DNA from 2 places in the Undibacterium sp. Dicai25W genome. Region 2 is predicted to be linked to the other one. Evidence: predicted binding sites of a transcription regulator. Region 2 holds the regulator's gene; the other holds the start of a gene.
What was found. The regulator NrdR, encoded in region 2, represses ribonucleotide reductase genes. The targets are predictions, from matches to a motif close to CACNANATNTNGTG.
Positions count from the first base shown of each region.

Region 1: a site for NrdR is predicted at 1,584-1,597, ahead of ACO0KY_RS04360 (ribonucleoside-diphosphate reductase subunit alpha). Genes of this name have one in related genera too.

Region 1 is NZ_JBMPOQ010000002.1:285,615-290,051, reverse strand. It holds gene ACO0KY_RS04365 (sigma-54-dependent transcriptional regulator) at 1-1,241, shown strand, start outside; gene ACO0KY_RS04360 (ribonucleoside-diphosphate reductase subunit alpha) at 1,816-4,437, shown strand, end outside.
Region 2 is NZ_JBMPOQ010000003.1:188,326-192,762, reverse strand. It holds gene ACO0KY_RS05635 (SDR family NAD(P)-dependent oxidoreductase) at 1-213, opposite strand, end outside; ZMP/ZTP riboswitch at 470-597, shown strand; gene glyA (serine hydroxymethyltransferase) at 703-1,953, shown strand; gene nrdR (transcriptional regulator NrdR) at 2,053-2,532, shown strand; gene ACO0KY_RS05620 (hypothetical protein) at 3,166-4,044, shown strand; gene ACO0KY_RS05615 (PAS domain S-box protein) at 4,174-4,437, opposite strand, start outside.

The DNA of each region.
Region 1 (4,437 bases), on a different contig from region 2:
CTGGGATGGAGCTGGTGGCGGAGGTTAACGCGTTATATAAGACTACTCCAATTGCCGTCATTACTGCATTTGGAAGTGCGGACAATGCGGTGGTGGCCCTTAAAGCAGGTGCGTTTGATTATGTTTCTAAACCGGTCGCTCTCGATCAGTTACGAAAATTAGTCAGGTCAGCGCTGGATATGAACGAAGTGGCGCTCAAAGCCCCACCAATGACCGAGGTGACTCCGATCATCCCTGACTCATTCCTGATTGGCCGCTCAGCAGGTATGCAGGCGGTTCGTGAACAAATTGGCCGCTTGGCTCGCAGTATGGCACCCGTCATTATCACTGGTGAATCAGGAAGTGGTAAAGAACTGGCTGCCCGCGAAATTCATTTCCGTAGTGCGCGTGCAAATAAACCGTTTATTGCGGTCAATTGTGGTGCAATACCCGAGACTTTAATGGAAGCCGAGTTTTTTGGTTATCGTAAAGGGGCATTCACTGGTGCAGCAGATGACAGGGAAGGTTTTTTTCAGGCTGCGAACGGTGGTACCTTGATGCTCGATGAAGTTGCTGATTTACCGCTGGCGATGCAAGTGAAACTCTTGCGCGCCATTCAGGAGCGTAGTATCCGCAAAGTCGGCGCGACTACTGAAGAAGCGGTCGATGTTCGTATTATCAGTGCGACCCATCAAAACTTGTCCAAATGTGTTGCGGAAGGACGTTTTCGCCAGGATCTATATTATCGGTTGAATGTGATTGAATTACATTTACCACCTTTGCGTGAGCGGTTGGAAGACATTGCCGATTTGTCTGCTGCGATTTTGAATAAGCTGGGCGCGGATGGAATACGGATCTCTGATGCGGCCTTGTATGCCTTGTCTGGGTATGATTTTCCAGGAAACGTCCGGGAGTTAGAAAATATACTTGAGCGGGCGCTGGCCTTCGCTAACGATTCCTGTATTCAGGTCGTTGATCTTGCGATGCGTGGAACACAAAAAATCGCTCACCCTTTACTCGAAGTGTCACCAATCGCAACACCGGTACCAGCAGAAAGTGCGCCCTTGCCGCCCATTGCCAGTTTGCTTTCTTCCACAGATCTTCCGTGTTCTTTACCCGCTTTCCTGGAAAGCGTCGAGACTGAAATGATACGACGTGCTTTACTTCAAACCAATAATAACCGGACGCAGGCAGCGGAGTTATTGGGAATCAGTTTCCGACAATTACGCTACCAGATTCAGAAGTTAAAAATCCAGGATTAGTATCCAGGCTACTTTTCTTTGCTGATAAAAATCTGAGATGGTGATGCGCTGGCTGAATGTTGCATTATTTTTTTCAGTCTTGTGCGCTCACAAAAGACGATCAAATATTCCCCTGATGTCTTTGCAGGTTGGACTTATTTGCCATTGACATTTCCAGCTTTCTCAGCCCGATCTCAATTTCCGTTAGTGCTTACTTACGCATTCTGCTGCGGATTCCTGTGGCTCCCTGAAAGTCAATTGCTAAAATGGAATTTTCGATAAAAAATAAATCATTTTCATGTCCAAATAGCGGTTGCATCTGATTTGGTGGGGCACTAGAATTAGGGTTATTCAAAAAATGTGCACTATATGTAGTGGTTTTTTCTTGTTTTACCTTTCTTGCTTCTTGTTTCCCCCTTAGTCTTTGCAATTGATTTGAAAAATAAGAAATAGCACGACTTTTAGCGAAATTTAGCGAAGTTTAGCTATTTGTAGTGATGCGCAATACCGATAAAACCGAGCGTGGCGATGGTCTTTTAAGTGGGTTTTAAACAGACTGGCTGCGTATCAAGATCTAACTGACACCGGAGGCTCAATGCACTCTTCAACTGAAACATCAACGACATCTCTTATTGAATCTGGCTCCTTATTGGCTGCTACAGGTTCACCCACTGGTACGCTCGCTGTGAACTACGCTGAATATCGCGTGATTCGCCGTAACGGTTCTGTGGTGGGATTTGAACCATCCAAAATTGCCATTGCAATGACCAAGGCCTTTTTGGCGGTGAATGGTGGTCAGGGCGCGGCATCGGCGCGTGTTCGAGAATTGGTTGAGCAATTGACTGCGACAGTGGTCGCCGCCTTGGTGCGTCGTCAACCTACCGGTGGCACTTTTCATATTGAAGATATCCAGGATCAGGTTGAACTGGCATTGATGCGTTCCGGCGAACACGATGTGGCGCGTGCTTATGTTTTGTATCGTGCCAAACATCAGGAAGAGCGTCGCATACAACGTGAAGCGCAACAAGCGTCACAAGCACAACTGCCGAAAATCCATGTGTTGATCGATGGCGAACGCGTTGTTCTGGAAATCGATAAAGTACGCGCTCTGATTACTGCTGCTTGTGTTGGTCTGGACAAGCTGGCAGATGCTGAAGCTATCCTGACTGAAACACTGAAGAATTTGTACGACGGCGTGCCAGTAGAAGAACTGCACAAATCTGCCATTCTGGCGGCACGTGCGTTGATGGAAAAAGAGCCTGCATACAGTTTGGTGACTGCGCGCTTGCTGTTACACACGATCCGTAAAGAAGTCTTCGCAAAAGAAGTAGCGCAGCAAGATGCCGCTGCAGAATATGTCACCTACTTCCCACAATTCATACAAAAAGGTATCGCTGCAGAATTGCTGGACGCCAAATTAGCTGAGTTCGACCTGGAACGTCTGGCGAAGGCACTGGTTTCTGATCGTGATTTGCAATTCAGTTATATCGGCTTGCAAACTTTGTATGATCGCTACTTCCTGCACGTCCGCGGTACCCGCATCGAAATGCCACAGGCTTTCTACATGCGTGTAGCGATGGGCCTGGCTTTAGAAGAAAAAGATCGCAATGCCCGCGCGATTGAATTTTACAACCTGTTGTCCAGCTTTGATTTTATGAGCTCGACACCGACCTTGTTCAATTCAGGTACACAGCGTTCGCAACTGTCTTCTTGCTATCTGACTACGGTTGCTGATGATCTGGCAGGTATTTACGATGCGCTTAAAGAAAATGCGTTGTTGGCGAAATACGCTGGCGGTCTGGGTAATGACTGGACACCGGTACGTTCGCTCGGCGCACATATTAAAGGAACTAACGGCAAGTCTCAGGGTGTGGTGCCTTTCCTGAAAGTTGTAAATGACACCGCGGTTGCGGTTAATCAGGGTGGTAAACGCAAAGGTGCGGTCTGCGCCTACCTCGAAACATGGCACATGGATATCGAAGAGTTCCTCGATCTGCGTAAAAACACTGGCGATGACCGTCGCCGTACGCATGACATGAACACTGCCAACTGGATTCCTGATCTGTTCATGAAGCGTGTCATGGAAAAAGGCGACTGGACTTTGTTCTCGCCATCTGACGTTCCTGATCTGCATGATAAATTTGGCAAAGCGTTTGAACAAGCTTATCTTGCTTACGAAGCTAAAGCGGCTTCTGGTGAATTAGAACTATCTAAAAAAATCCCTGCGCTCGATCTGTGGCGCAAGATGCTGTCGATGTTGTTCGAAACTGGCCATCCATGGATTACTTTCAAAGATCCTTGCAATATCCGTTCACCACAACAACACGTGGGCGTCGTTCATTCATCGAATTTGTGTACAGAAATCACTCTGAACACCAATGAATCTGAGATCGCTGTATGTAATCTGGGCTCGGTCAACATGCCGGCGCACATGAAAGACGGTAAGCTCGATCACGCTAAGTTGCAAAAAACCATCCGTACTGCGATGCGTATGCTTGATAACGTCATCGACATTAACTACTATGCAGTACAGAAAGCGCGTGAGTCTAACTTGCGCCACCGTCCGGTCGGCATGGGCATCATGGGTTTCCAGGATTGCTTGCACATGATGCGCGTTCCTTATGCATCGATGGAAGCAGTGCAGTTTGCTGATACTTCGATGGAAGCAGTGTGCTACTACGCTTACTTGGCGTCGACGGAATTGGCCGAAGAGCGCGGCACTTACAGCTCATACAAAGGTTCTTTGTGGGACAGAGGTATCCTGCCGCAAGACTCTTTGAAAATGCTGGCTGAAGAACGTGGCGGATATCTGGAAGCGGATTTCTCTGAAACGATGGATTGGACCGTGGTTCGTGAACGTATCAAACAACACGGTATGCGTAACTCGAATTGCGTCGCAATTGCACCGACAGCAACGATTTCTAACATCATTGGCGTGTCGGCTTGTATCGAACCGACCTACCAAAACCTGTATGTGAAATCGAACCTGTCCGGCGAATTTACAGAAATTAACGAACATCTGGTTCGCGATCTGAAATTGCGCGGTTTGTGGGATGAAGTCATGATCGCCGACCTGAAATATTTTGACGGTAGCCTGGCGCGTATTGATCGTATCCCTGAAGATCTGCGTGAGTTGTATGCGACAGCGTTTGAAATCAGTCCATCCTGGTTAGTTGAGGCTGCATCCCGTCGTCAGAAATGGATTGATCAGGCACAG
Region 2 (4,437 bases):
TGTAGCTGGCAACTCTGCCAATACTTTCGTGATCGATGCTTTATGAGTCACATCGAGTTCAACAGGCAATAAATTCTCGCCCAACTCAGCTTGTAGTGCTGCCAAACGATCCACCCTGCGCGCTGCAGCGATGACTTTATGTCCCTCGCGCACGAATTTTCTTGCTATTTCCTCGCCAAAACCTGAACTTGCACCAGTAACTAATACAATCATACAATTTCCTTTAAGACAATAAGCAACCAGCAAAGTAAACTTGCACGATAGTAACGTGCAAATCCTCTGAAATACGATGCCCTCTATTCTAAGTGCTTTTGTGCATCACAGCAGGACTTCTGCTCGACCTAAGCAACGCCAAAATGGTTAAGGGGTAATTTTGCGTCAACTTGGATAAGTAGATTCCACAACTAAACAAAAGTTAGGTCTACCCGCTTGCCCATTCATAAGGCATCACGTAAAATCTGCGCACCATTTCGTCTCACGTGACTGGCGAAAACGTCGACTGGTCTGTTATTTGATCATCAACAAAAGATGGAGATCCATCGGGAAGCGTGAGATTTCGGGGTCGTAAGACCTCAGCCGTGCGCCTGGGTAGCCTGATGGTAAATTTGTGAGGCTGCCACTCTACGACCACGTCCGACTGACACCTCATAGAAAACAATCACCGATCTAGTTTTTTACATTAACAGGAAAATCAGGAAAGCCATGTTTGCCAAAAATCATACCCTCGCCAATATTGATCCAGAATTGTTCGCAACCATTCAACTGGAAAACCATCGCCAGGAAGAACATATCGAGCTGATCGCCTCTGAAAACTACACATCACCAGCGGTCATGGAAGCCCAAGGCTCCCAACTGACGAACAAATACGCTGAAGGTTATCCAGGCAAACGCTATTACGGCGGTTGCGAACACGTTGACGTAGTAGAACAATTGGCGATTGACCGCCTGAAACAATTGTTCGGTGCAAATTTTGCTAACGTACAACCAAATTCTGGCTCACAAGCCAACCAAGGCGTTTTCTTTGCATTACTCAACCCGGGCGACACCATCATGGGCATGAGCCTGGCTGAAGGCGGTCACCTGACTCATGGCATGCCATTGAATATGTCTGGTAAATGGTTCAATGTCGTTTCTTATGGCCTGGATGCAAATGAAGACATCGACTACGACGCCATGGAAAAACTGGCACGCGAAACAAAGCCAAAATTGATCATCGCTGGCGCATCCGCATTTGCCCTGCGTATTGATTTTGAACGTTTCAGCAAAATCGCCAAAGAAATCGGCGCTTACTTCATGGTCGACATGGCGCACTATGCAGGTTTGATCGCCGCTGGCGTGTACCCTAACCCAGTCCCATTTGCTGACGTTGTCACATCCACGACACACAAGAGCTTGCGCGGTCCACGCGGCGGCATTATTTTGTCGAACGACGAAGCGATTGCAAAGAAAATCAACTCTGCGATTTTCCCGGGTTTGCAAGGTGGTCCATTGATGCATGTGATTGCTGGTAAAGCGGTGGCGTTCAAAGAAGCGCTCACACCAGAATTCAAAGCGTATCAAGAACAAGTCGTCAAAAATGCTGCTGCACTGGCGCAAACATTGACAGAACGCGGCTTGCGTATCGTTTCTGGTCGCACTGAATCTCACGTGATGCTGGTTGATTTGCGTCCAAAAGGTTTGACCGGTAAAGAAGCGGAAGCGATTTTGGGCTCTGCTCACATGACTTGCAACAAAAACGGTATTCCTAATGATCCACAAAAACCGATGGTCACTTCTGGTATTCGCCTTGGTAGCCCAGCGTTCACCACACGTGGTTTTAAAGAAGCAGAAGCGATCAAAGTCGGTCATTTGATTGCTGACGTGTTGGATAATCCTAACGATGCAGCAACAATCGAACGCGTTAAAGCAGAAGTTAAAAAACTGACTAGTGCTTTCCCAGTCTACGCGAAGTAAAATAGTGTAAAGCATTTCGTCACTGATGAACGCCACTCGATGAGTGGCGTTTTATTAAGTAACATGCGACGCAACAATTAAAGAGACTAACGTACCTACATGAAATGCCCCTACTGCCATAACGACGACACCCAGGTGATCGATACTCGCGTTTCTGAAGAAGGCAATGTTATGCGCCGCCGCCGCCGCTGCGCTCATTGCGATAAGCGCTTCACAACCTATGAACGCATAGAATTGATCATGCCCGTTATCGTTAAAAAAAATGGCAGCCGCAGCGAGTATGAATCTTCCAAATTACGCGCCAGCCTGATGCTGGCTCTGCGCAAACGTCCGGTATCGGCCGAAGCAGTTGATAACGCCGTACAAAGCATAGAAGAAAAACTGCTCGCCAGCGGTGAACGTGAAATCATGTCAGTGCAACTCGGTGAACTGGTGATGCGCGAACTCAAACGTCTCGACAAAATCGCGTACATCCGCTTTGCTTCAGTCTATAAGAGCTTTGAAGATATTTCTGAATTCGCTGAAGCGATTCAAGAAGTCAATGTCGAGAACCGGCCTGCTGGCAAAAATAAAAAATAAGTCCGCTATTTGATTTTTTTGACTACCTAGGTATGGAGTCCAGCGGATAACATCAAATCAAAACTGCATTTGCAAGCCAAGATAAGTCATTACCGAACTTTGTGCTGCCTGAGTATTGTGCAAGTCATGCACCCCTGCAAGCAACAAAGTATTGTTTTCGCTTAAATCATAGTGAGCACCAACATTTAAATGAACTCACTTTGCGGTTAAGTTGACATCTATCAGAGGCAACTGATAAATGCTTGTTTGCCCGGCATGATTCATCAGAGTAGCGACGCTCACCTCCCAATAGCCATTGCCTGACGTTCCCGAATCATCAGTCATCATCGGCGGGTCACCCACTGCCAAAACGCTCAACGCTCACGAAGAACTCGCGACAATCAGGCTTTTCAAAGAATTCCGAACCAAAAGTTGCACGCAATGTGAATTATGCATGCTCAAAATCGGCTAAAACGAACCAGATTTAAGTAAGAAATAATTTCAACCGACTATCATTCAAGCAGCTAAAATCGCAGCACGCTGACCGCCTTTTTTAATCACAAACGACGTTACCTGAATGTTTTTGGCAAGCCGGTTCAACTATCAGCAACGATTGCCGTTAACCGTTACAGTAGTGTCTGCGGAGAATCTCAAATGAGCATTTCATCTATACCACCATTGCCCCCAGTTGCACCGGCAATTGCACCGGAACAAGCCAGCGTTGTGACACTCAACCCCAATGCTGTAGAACAAGCAAGTGCAGTGAACACAACCGAGACAGGCGATAGCATTGTTGAGTTGTCGAACCTTGCCCTACAACAAAACACACAACAACTATCAGTACAAAAACAAATTATCACGTTAAATAGCACTCAGGAAAATGCGCTAAAACATCTTGAAAGTCTTGCGGCCTCGACAAATGCCAATACCAGCAATAATCGAAGCGTCATCGATCAACGCACTCCTGCGACATTCGATACTACCGAAGCCTTGCTCAACGCTGAACTAAAATCCACACTAAATAACGAAGCCTTCATTGACGCGATTAACACTGAAAGTCATGCTAGTGTTCTCAATGAGGTAAACACCAATGCTATCACCACCCCGAACACCGTAGTCACCAGTCCAAGTATCACGCAGTCAATTTCAGCAACAACAGGCAATATTATTAATCCTACTAACACGGCAGCGCAGTCCGTGCAAATTTACACAACACACATCACAATATCACCGCCAGTGGACCATGCAGCGATAGCAACGATCAACTCAATGGACTACGCAACCGAAACAGGCAGCAACCCTGCCGTTGCAGCCGCTATTGCTGCTTACCAGCTAAGCAATGGCATACTTAAAGACGAGGTTGACAAAACACCTGGGAAATTCAAGTTTGACGAAGTTTCGGTAAAAGGCGTTACTTTGCTTGATGCCACCGAAAGAATCAACGATAACGATGCCGAACAAAAAGCAAAGCGTGAAATACCTTGGATATGGAAACGCGTACTTAGAATAAAAAAGAAATTTATGAAAGCTTGAGCAATTCAATTTCTCAGGCTGCTAATACGAACCTGACGGTTCACATTCATTTGCCCGACTATCAGCGCATATAAACACACATCGATGCTTGAAAAGATGCTTTTTTTGAAAAACATGGTAATTAACTGGTTATATGCACTCCCAATTTCGTTGAGCGAGCCAGTATTTGATCCAAGTTTGAATTTCCTCGCCCGGCATTGGTTTGGCAATCCCATAACCTTGCACTAAATGGCAACCCATTCTCAATAGCTCATTACCATGCGCGAGCGTTTCTACACCTTCTGCAATAACCTGTCTATTAAAAGACTTTGCAAGGTTGATTACTGCGTTAACAATTCCATGATCCTCGGGGTCAGTCAGCATATCACGAACAAAACTTTGATCGATTTTGAG